Luteolibacter sp. LG18: one gene and its partner. The protein of the gene in region 2 interacts with the protein of the main gene of each other region in a pairwise test. Links are inferred from orthologs where the notes say so. Each region holds a gene or a part of one and is shown on either strand. Other genes may lie near its edges.

Region 1 (5,244 bases), 740 kb from region 2 along the record:
ATGAACGCGCCGCGGAGTCCGTACAACGTACTGCGGTCCCAGTAGGTTTTCGTGCCCGCTTGGGTCAGGAGGCCGTCCTGCGTCCACAGGCGGTCGGAAAACAGGGCCTTCAGCGTGCCTTCCCGCCGCTCCGTGATGCCGCACACCAGCGGCACGCAGATCCACGAGCGCAGTACGTCGTTGCCATCGTAGTAGCGGTAGGTCTCGTAGCCTTCGACGGTCGCGCCGAAATAGCGGTTGGTCGCTTCCTTCAGGGCCGCGGCTTGCTTCACGTACGTCGTGGCCATTTCCGCCGGTTTCCCGAGATCGCGGGCGAGCGCCGCCGAGGAGAGCAGGGCGTCGTGATAGAGGGAGGCGGTGCACAGGTTGGCCTTGCCGGCGGGGAAGCGTCCTTCGAGCTCGTCGCTATCGGATTTCGGCACGCCTTGCTCGTTGAGCTGGCGGCGGGTGTATTCCAGGCACCACTCGATCAGCGGCCACACCTCCTTCGCCTGCTCGGGATCGCCGCAGGCCAGTGCCCAGCGGGCCGCGCCGTAGGCGGTCATCGCGGCGTCACCCCGGTCGCCCGCGCCGTCCCAGATGTCCCGCCCTTCCGCGATGATCGACGATGGGAGCCGCTTGTAATCCGGATTGAGGAACTTCGCGTAGAGGGCGAAGCAGTTGCGCGCGCTCTCCCGGGCGGAGGGATCATCGAGGAACGCGAAGAACGGGTTCGCATACTCGTTCTGATCGTTGCACCACAGCGCCGCCAGGAACTTGTTGCGTCCGCCCGGGCCGTGCATCAAGCCGCCGCGGGTGGCGTAGATGCTCTCGGTGGTCCGGTACTTGGCCTGCCGGAACATTTCATCGAGCGCCGGATCCGGGGTCTTCAGGATCATCAACCCTGCCAAGCGATCCCGCATCGATTCGCGGGCCGCCTTCTCCGCGAACACATCCGGAAACGGGAATGGCTCGCCGTCCTTCACCGCGGTGATGCACAGCCCGCCACGCGCGGTCTCCCCGGGTGCCAGCAAGGTGGTGCCGGCCCCGATCCACTGGCGTTTTACCTGATAGACGCCCCACTTGCCCTTCTTGCCATCGGTGGCGGTCTGCTCGCTCCAGTTCGGCTGGGTCAGGGTGACCGCCTTGGCGGAGCGGTTCGTCCACTCGTAGGTCTCGATCATCGAGGGTTGCTCGTTCGACGCGAAAAGGGTGCGGCTGAGCTCCAGCGGTCCCTGCCTGCCGTGGAAGGTCACGATGCCGTCGATCGAAACGCGGTCGATCACCGCGGTCGGGGCCGGTGCACCGTCGAGAGTGATGGTCGGCTCCTTCCCGGTGCCCAGGTCCACCTGCAGGGCGGCGTGGGTGTTGTCGGGCAGCGTCCGGAGCATCGGCCAGCGCACGCTGCGCGTGAGTTTCAGGTGTCCTGTGGCATCGAGGTCCCAGTTGGTGATCGCGTCCACGGCCTTGCCGCTTTGCTCGATGTGGTCGCCGAACGGAAGGTGGCCCGGCTGTACTTCCCAAACGAGGCCGCCCTTCGGCGAGAGGGTCCATTGGGGAGCCGCCCGCGCGGTGGAAAGCGTGAGCAGGGTCATGGCAAAGAGGTGGTGGGGCCGGGGCATGATGCGGGTCGTATTCGGGGAATCAAAGCGGACCGCGGCACGGGAGGGAAACCCACACATCCGGGTGTGTCTCCTAGCCGATCGGGTCCGAGTCCGTCACTGGATACGTCCCGGCAACGCCGGACCCTCGCACAAAAAAGCGGCCGAGGGGATGCCTCGGCCGCTTGGGGTGATTCTGGTTTCAGGCGGGGGCTCCCACCACCGCGCCGGGCAGGGGTCCGTCTTCGTCGGTGGAGCTGCCATCGGGCCGCTTCGGCGCTTCCTTCTTCCGGTATTCATCCGGGATGGAGGGCGGCTTCGGCGAGGACGGCGGATTCTTCATCGAGCCGCTCTCGATCAGGTCCTTGATGTGCTCGGCGTCGAGGGTCTCGTATTCCAACAGCGCTTGGGCGATCAGCTCGAGCGTCGTGCGGCGGTCCACCAGCAGGCGCTTGGCGTCGTCGTAGGCATGGTCGATCAGGCCCTTCACTTCGTCATCGATCAGCTTGGCGGTGGCGCCGCTGTAGCTGGAGCGTCCGCGGGACATGAAGGAATCACCTTCCGCCTCGCCGTATTCCACCATGCCCAGCTTGTCGCTCATACCCCACTCGCACACCATCTTGCGGGCGATGTGGGTGGCCATGCGGATGTCGCCGACCGCGCCGTTGGTGACGTTGCCAAACACGATCTCCTCGGCCACGCGACCGCCCATGGCGACCACGAGTTGGTCGAGCAGCTCGGCCTTGCGGTAGGTGAACTTGTCCTCGGTCGGCAGGAACATGGTCGAGCCGAGCGACGGGCCACGCGGGATGATGGTGACCTTGTGGAGCGGATCGGTGTGCTCGAGGATCTCGTTGAGGATCGCGTGGCCGGCTTCGTGGTAAGCGGTGTTCTCCTTCTCCTTGTCGGAGAGGGCGAGCGAGCGGCGCTCGCGGCCCCAGCGGACCTTGTCGCGGGCTTCCTCCATTTCGGCGAGCGTCACCGCGGACATGCCCTTGCGGGCGGCCAGCAGCGCGGCCTCGTTGATCAGGTTCGCCAGCTCGGCGCCGGAGAAACCGGGCGTGCCGCGGGCGATCACGCCGAGGTCGGTGTTGGCGGCCAGCTTGATCTTCTTGATGTGGACCTTGAGGATCTCCTCGCGGCCCTTGTAGTCCGGCAGCGAGACGGTGACCTGACGGTCGAAGCGGCCCGGGCGCAGCAGCGCGGGATCGAGCACGTCCGGACGGTTGGTCGCGGCGATGATGATCACGCCTTCCTGGGTGTCGAAGCCATCCATCTCCACGAGAAGCTGGTTGAGCGTCTGCTCGCGCTCGTCGTGGCCACCGCCCATGCCGTGTCCACGGTGGCGGCCCACGGCGTCGATCTCATCGATGAAGATCAGGCAGGGCGCGTGCTTCTTGCCCTGCTCGAACATGTCGCGGACGCGGGAGGCTCCCACGCCGACGAACATTTCGACGAAGTCCGAACCCGAGATCGAGAAGAACGGCACATCCGCCTCGCCGGCGATCGCGCGGGCGAGCAGGGTCTTGCCGGTGCCCGGAGGGCCGACCATCAGCACGCCCTTCGGAATCGAGCCGCCGAGCTTCTGGAACTTGCGCGGATCGCGGAGGAAGTCGACGATCTCCCACAGCTCTTCCTTGGCCTCCTGGATGCCGGCCACGTCCTTGAAGGTGACCTTGTTGCGGTCCATCGTCAGCAGGCGGGCCTTGCTCTTGCCGAAGGACATGGCGCCGCGGCCGGCGGCCTTCATCTGCTGGCGGAAGAGGAAAACGAGCAGCAGCACCACCAGCAGCACCGGTAGGAAGGTGAAGATCGCGCTCTTGAGGATGTCCGGGTCGGTTTCGTAGGTGCCGTAGGACTTCACCAACTCGGAAAGGTCGTCGCCGAGCAGGGCCACCAGCGTGTTGACCTCGAACTGGCGCGGCTCTTGGACCTTGCCGTCGATTTTGGCGATCTCCCAGTTCTTCACTTCCTTGCGGATGCCGGTCAGCGCCGCGTTGCCGCCCACGGTGGCCGTGGTGAGGGTGAGCGGGCCGTTCGGATCGTTCGGCGCGATTTCACCCAGCGAGAAGGCCTTGCGGAACTCGGCGAAACTGAGCACGCGGGTAGCCGGGTCCTCGGCTTGTGCGGGTACATCTCCGGTGACCCGGCGCATCGGCACATGGTCGCTCTTCAGCAGCTTGAGGTCGCCCTCATCCACCGTCTGGTTCGCGAGCACCTTGAAAGCGTAGTCCTCGGTCTGGGCCTTCTCCGGGCGGACCAGTTTCGGCTGCATCCAGCCGGTAATCAGCGCGTTGGCGTAGGACTCCTTGGTGACGATCTTGAAGGGGTACTTCTTCTGGTCGTTGAGGATCACGCGGCCCTGGTCCCAGGCCTCGCGGAATTCCGGATAGGCGATCGTGCGCGAACTGCCCCCTAGATTCGGGTTCAGGAATGCGACGCCCAGGATCAACAGGGCCACCGTCAGGAAAATGAGCAGCTTCCAGTTGAAACCGGTCGGTTCACCGGGGCGGTTCGGGCCCTGCGGTGGTCGGGAGTTCTGAGGATCGGACATGATTGGGCGTGGGAGCGCGGCCTCTCGTGGCCGGGTTCGCGTGATAGTAGCACGTACCTGGCCGGGTGCAAAAGGCGCGACAGGGTAAATCTACGGTTGCAAAAGGAAATCCCTTTTTTCCCGCCCGGAATCGGGCCTCCGGATGCGGCAGGCTTGCCCTCCCCGCGGACTCCGTCGAGCATCCACCGCGTGGAACCGAATCAACCGCCCGGAAGGGACCCCCGCAGCGCCGCGACCGGCTGGATGCGGTGGACCCGTTGGCTGCGGGTGATTCCCGGCATCGGGCGGCTCCGCTCGCTGCGCCCCGGTACCGGGGCCCACGTGGGCGTGCTGGTCGATGCCTTCGCCGCCTTTGCCACCCTGGATGACGAACTCAGCACGCTGGAGGCCGATCTGGTGCTCGATCTACTCCGCAGCGCCTTCCCGGATGTCGACCACGGCTGGCTGGCCCGCCGCCTCCAGCGCGCGGTGAAGAGCCCCACCCCCCTGCACACCATCGCCGGGGAGATGAAGAATTTCCTCGATGACACCGGGAAACTGGCCGTCGGCCTGCAATTGTTCACCTTGGTGGACGCCGCGGGCCGCTCCGAGCGCAGCCGCGCCAGCTTCGAGCGCTTCATGCGCCGTCTGGGCCGGCCGGACTATGGCCTCGCCATTCTCCGGGAAATGCGCGGCACCGAGTTCGCGGACCAGCCGCCGTTCGACCGCCTGGTGTTCGGTGGGGAAGGGGCGGACGTGGTGCTCCCCCCGGCCGCGCGGGACCATTCGTTCCGCGTCTACCGCACCGGTGACCTGATTCTGGTGAGAAACATGGGGCCCGCTCCCCTGTGGATCCGGGGCCGCTCGTTGGAGCCCGGGGCCTTCCTGCGGATGCGCGAGCGCCAGCCGCTGGTGATCCCCGGCTGGACCCTCACCCATGAAGACCTAGTGTTTTTCCTGGATGTGGGCCGCACCGAGAACCCGCCGTCGATTTTCATCGAGGCCCACGACGAGGGCTTCGCCGCCGAGCGCACCCGCAGCCGCCAGAGCTTGGTGCGCGTCCGGTTCGGCTTGAACGCCGAGGTGGAGGCCTTCCGCGACACCACCCTCCACGCCGGCAGCCGGGGAGCC
Region 2 (5,013 bases):
TCCCCGCCGATGGCCGCGTGATCCACGGCGAGTCCGCGGCCGACGAGGCCTCGCTCACCGGCGAATCCGAGCCCGTCGACAAGGCGCCCGGCGACACCGTCTTTGGCGGCACGCTCAATACCTGGGGCGCGGTCGATGTGGTCGTCACCCGGCCTCCGCACGACAGCGCGCAGGCCCGCATCATCCACCTGATCCGGGATGCGCAGGCCAGCAAGGCCCCCTCGCAGCGGTTCACCGACCGCTTCGGCACCGGTTACACCCTCGGCGTGCTCGGCCTCTCGCTGGTGATGTTCCTGGTCTGGCGCTTTGGTTTCGGTCTGCCCGCTTTCGTGTCAGAGCCCGGGAAGTCCTCCGCGCTTTACCGCGCCATGACCCTGCTGGTCGTGTGCTCGCCCTGTGCGCTGGTGATCTCCATTCCCAGCGCCATCCTCACCGGCATCGCCGCCGGGGCCCGGCGCGGCATCCTGTTCCGCGGCGGTATCGCGGTGGAAAGCCTCGCGACCATCCAGCGGCTCGCGGTCGACAAGACCGGCACGCTCACCAAGGGCGAGCTCGAGCTCGTCTCGGTGGAAGCCGCCACGCCCGGCACCGAGGACGAGGTGCTGCGCCTCTCCGCCGGGCTTTCCCGCCGTTCCACCCACCCGCTGTCCCGCGCCATCGCCGCCACCTGGCAGAAGCGCCATGGCTCCGAGGCTCCCGCCGCGGACAAGGTGGAATCCATTGCGGGCCAAGGACTGCGTGGCGAAATCGGCGGCGCGGTCGTGGCCCAGGGCCGCCGCGGCCTGTTCCCGGGAAACGCGTGGGTCGCATCGTTGCCCGATCCGGAGCCCGGCCTCACCGAGGTGCTGGTCGGTTCCGGCACCACCGTCGGCCGCATCCTCCTCCGCGATGGGCTCCGTCCGGAATCGAAGGGCCTCATCGCCCGGCTCCATCAGGAGGGGCTGAAGGTCACCATGCTCACCGGCGATCGTCCGCAGGCCGCGGAACTGGTGGCGAAGGAGCTGGGTCTCGATGAAGCCCGCTCCGGTCTCACGCCGGAGGACAAGGTCGCTGCGATCAAGGCTTGGCGTTCCGCCGGGGAGCGCGTGGCGATGGTGGGGGATGGCGTGAACGACGCTCCCTCGCTGGCCGCCGCGGATGTTTCCATCGGCATGGGCCTGCGCGGTTCGGATGCCGTGCTAGAGCAGGCGGACATCGTCCTCACCCGCGACAAACTCGAAAAGGTGATCACCGCGCTCGCGATCAGCCGCCGCGCCACCCGCATCATCCGCCAGAACCTCGCCATCTCGCTCGGCGTGGTGATCGTCCTCGCCCTTTCGGCGCTCGGTGCGTGGATCCCGCTGCCGATCGGCGTCCTCGGCCACGAGGGTTCCACCGTCATCGTCGTGCTGAACAGTCTGCGTCTCCTCTTCACGGAGCGGGATTGAAAAATCGCCCCGAGGTTCCACTTGTGGGAAGGGCCGGGAATTTCGTTAGGTTCCTGGCATGGCAGCCAGAGTGTTTGAAAAGCCGGTGGTGGAGGTCGGGCGCGCGCCGGTCAGGTTCCGGTTCCGATATCTCCTGTATTTGCCGGCGCTGATCGTCCTGCTGATCGGCTTCTTCTCCTCCTACTACACCGTCTCGCCCGAGTCGGTGGCGGTGGTGAAACGCTTCGGCAAGCTCAAGGAGATCGCCGATCCCGGACTGCATTTCAAGATCCCCTTCGGCGTGGACACGGCCATCATCGTGCCCATCCGCCGCCAGCTGAAGCTCGAGTTCGGCTTCTCGTCCCCGAATGCCACCAATCCCTACCAGGCCAGCCGCGAACCGGATTTCGAGCGCGACATGGTCACCGGCGACCTCAATGCCGCCCAGGTCGAGTGGATCGTCCAATACGTGATCGCCTCGCCGAAGGACTACCTCTTCCATGTCCGCAACACCGAGGCCACTCTCCGCGACCTCACCGAAAGCGTGATGTGCGAGATCATCGGCGACCGCACCGTGGACGAGGTCCTCACGATCGGCCGCGCCGAGATCGAGGCGAAGGCCCTCGAGCGCCTCGTCGGCCTCCTCAAGGAGTTCAACATGGGCCTGCGCGTCGAGCAGATCCAGCTCAAGAACGTCCATCCGCCCGCGCTGGTGCAGCGTTCCTTCGACGAGGTGAACCGCGCCCAGCAGGAACGCGAGCAGATGATCAACGAGGCCAACGGCGAATACAACCGCGTGATCCCGAAGGCCAAGGGCACCGCCGACCAGCGCGTGTCCGCCGCCCAGGGCTACGCCGTCCAGCGCGTCAACGAGGCGCAGGGCGATGTCGTCCGCTTCAAGGAACTGCTCGCCCAGTATGACAAGGCCCCGGCCATCACCAAACGACGCCTCTATCTGGAAACGATGAACGAGGTCCTGCCCCAGCTCGGCAGCAAGGTGATCCTCGATGAGGACGCGAAGCAGTTCCTCCCGCTCATGAACCTCGACAAGGCCGTGGCCATCCCGGCCCAGAAACGCTGACCCTTTTCCTCCCCATGAAACACATCCTCTCCGCGCTGATCGCGCTCGGCCTGTTCGTGGCCCTGATCGTGTTCGCGAGCTGCACCTACACCGTGGACGAGACCGAGCAGGTCTTCATCACCGAGTTCGGCAAGGTCGTGGGCGAACCCGTCAACGCCGATCCGGCCCGCAACGAGGCGGGCCTGCACTTCAAGAAGCCCTTCGTCCAGGACGTCAACCGCATCGAGAAACGCATCCTCGCCTGGGACGGCCCGGCCACCGAGATGCCCACCCGCGACAAGCTCTACATCTCGGTCGACAACTTCGCCCGCTGGCGCATCGCCGATCCGCGGAAATACTTCGAGCAGCTCCGCGACGAACGCACCGCCCTCTCCCGTCTCGATGACATCATCGGCAGCGAGACCCGCAGCATCATCGCCGGCCACGACCTGATCGAGGTGATCCGCAGCGAGAAAGACCGCATCCCCGCCCGCGATGAATCGCTCGCGGGCGGTAACCCGAACCTCGGTGCCCTGCCCGCCATCCGCTACGGCCGCAGCGTGCTCTCCCAGCAGATCCTGGACGCCGCCGCGCCGAAGGTCCGCTCCTGGGGCATCGAACTCATCGACGTCCGCTTCAAGCGCATCAACTACAAGTCCGGCGTGATCGAGAAGATCTACACCCGTATGGCCTCGGAACGCCAGCAGATCGCCAACCGCTTCCGCTCGGAAGGCGAGGGCGAGGCCGCCAAGATCATCGGCCGCAAGGAGCGCGACCTTCTCTCGATCCAGTCCGAAGCCTACCGCAAGGAGCAGGAGATCAAGGGCAAGGCCGACGCCGAGGCCACCGGCATCTACGCCGCCGCCTACAGTTCCAGCCCCGGTGCCGCGGACTTCTACCAGTTCGTGAAAACGCTGGAGACCTACGAGCGCTCGCTTTCGAAGGACACCACCGTGGTCTTTACCACGAACAGCGAGCTCTTCCACCTGCTCAAGCAGATCGAGCCCGCGAAGTAACCCTCGCCGGGCTCCGGGCTCACACGCCCAGTTTCGCCGCCACCACCCGGATGGCCTCCGGGTAGAGCCGGTGCTCCTCCACCTGGATGCGCGCGTGCAGCGTCTCCGCCGTGTCGTCCGGCAGCACCGGCACCGCGGCCTGGAGGACCGCCGGGCCGGTGTCCATCCCGGCATCCACGTAGTGGACCGTGCAGCCGCTTTCGGTGGCACCGGCCGCCAGCGCCTGCTTCCAGGCATCGACGCCCGGGAAGGCGGGCAGCAGCGCGGGGTGGATGTTCAGAATGCGGTCCGGGAAGGCCTCCAGCAGCGGCTGCTTCACCAGCCGCATGAAGCCCGCCAGGCACACGATGTCGACGCCCGCCGCGTGCAGTTGCTCCGCCGTCGTGGCCTGCACCTCGTCGGGGAACTTCGTCTTGAACCCCAGGCAATCGATCACCCCGGTCGGAATCCCGCGCTTCGCCGCGCGTTCCAGGATGAAGGCCCCCGGGTTGTCCGAAAGCACCAGCGCGATCTCCGCGTCGAGCGTGCCCGCGTCGATCGCGTCGAGGATCGCTTGCATGTTGGAACCGGAACCGGAGCCGAGGATACCGAGGCGCATGCCCGGGTGTAGGACGCCGGGCCGGGGTTTTCAACCGCCAAGGCATTGCTTTCCAAAGCATCCTACTGGAAGTAGTCTGCCCCAGTGAAGCGAAGCCGTTCCAAAGCCTCGGGAAAGCCTAGGAATCACGGTGATGATGCCGCTCGATCCGCTGCATCAAACGCTGGAGCTCGAGTGCTTTGCACGCTGACTGGCGCGCGGGTGTTTGCAGGTTTGCCAGACGATGAGCCCCTGACTTTGGAACGAACGCGCCAGATGCTTTCGAATTTCCCCTGATGGGCGCTCGGCTCCGACCGGACCACGCCGTCACGCATTGGAACTTGGCAGTTCCCGGGGAGTTGACAGCATGGCGCATGCACGATGCCCGTATCGACGCCCTCGCCCGCCAGTTGGTCCGCTACTCCACCTCGCTGAAAAAGGGCGAGAAGGTCCTCATCGATCTCTACGACGTGCCGGATGCCATCGGCATCGCCCTGATCCGCGAGGCCCGCGCGAAGGGCGCGCTGCCGGTCGTCCGCATCCACGATTCCCGCATCACCCGCGAGATGCTGTTCGGCGCGGAGGACGCCCAGTACTCCATCATCGCGAAGCACCTGCTGGCCGAGATGAAGGACATGGACGCCTACCTCGCGATCCGCGGCAGCCACAACATCGCCGAGTCCTCCGACGTCCCCGCCGAGCGCATGAAGCTCGCCATGAAGCACCTCCGCCCGGTCATCGACCACCGAGTGAAGAAGACCAAGTGGTGCGTCCTGCGCTGGCCCACCCCGGCCATGGCCCAGCAGGCCGGCATGAGCACCCAGGCCTTCGAGGACTTCTACTTCGACGTCTGCCTCCTCGACTACAAGGCGCTGATCCCCGCCATGAACGCGCTGAAGAAGCTCATGGACAAGACCGACCGCGTCGAGATCACCGGCCCCGGCACCCACCTGA

What was found.
Region 1: the proteins of hflK (region 2) and ftsH interact in binary tests that used the Escherichia coli proteins (3 or more experiments, as listed by UniProt). The link is inferred for Luteolibacter sp. LG18 from one-to-one orthologs.

Annotation. Positions count from the first base shown.
Region 1 is NZ_AP024600.1:2,641,560-2,646,803, forward strand. The notes cover bases 1,459-4,529. They hold ftsH (ATP-dependent zinc metalloprotease FtsH), read right to left. Parts: upstream 4,135-4,529; coding sequence 1,783-4,134; downstream 1,459-1,782. Other genes in these bases: llg_RS11005 (hypothetical protein), read right to left, coding at 1,459-1,574; llg_RS11015 (ATP-binding cassette domain-containing protein), read left to right, coding at 4,378-4,529. In the rest of the region: more of llg_RS11005, read right to left, coding at 1-1,458; more of llg_RS11015, read left to right, coding at 4,530-5,244. UniProt on the Escherichia coli protein: Acts as a processive, ATP-dependent zinc metallopeptidase for both cytoplasmic and membrane proteins. Plays a role in the quality control of integral membrane proteins.
Region 2 is NZ_AP024600.1:1,904,947-1,909,959, forward strand. What follows is about bases 647-3,486. They hold hflK (FtsH protease activity modulator HflK), read left to right. Parts: upstream 647-1,485; coding sequence 1,486-2,487; downstream 2,488-3,486. Other genes in these bases: llg_RS07920 (cation-translocating P-type ATPase), read left to right, coding at 647-1,427; hflC (protease modulator HflC), read left to right, coding at 2,502-3,482. Outside these bases: more of llg_RS07920, read left to right, coding at 1-646; purN (phosphoribosylglycinamide formyltransferase), read right to left, coding at 3,502-4,080; llg_RS07940 (aminopeptidase), read left to right, coding at 4,434-5,013.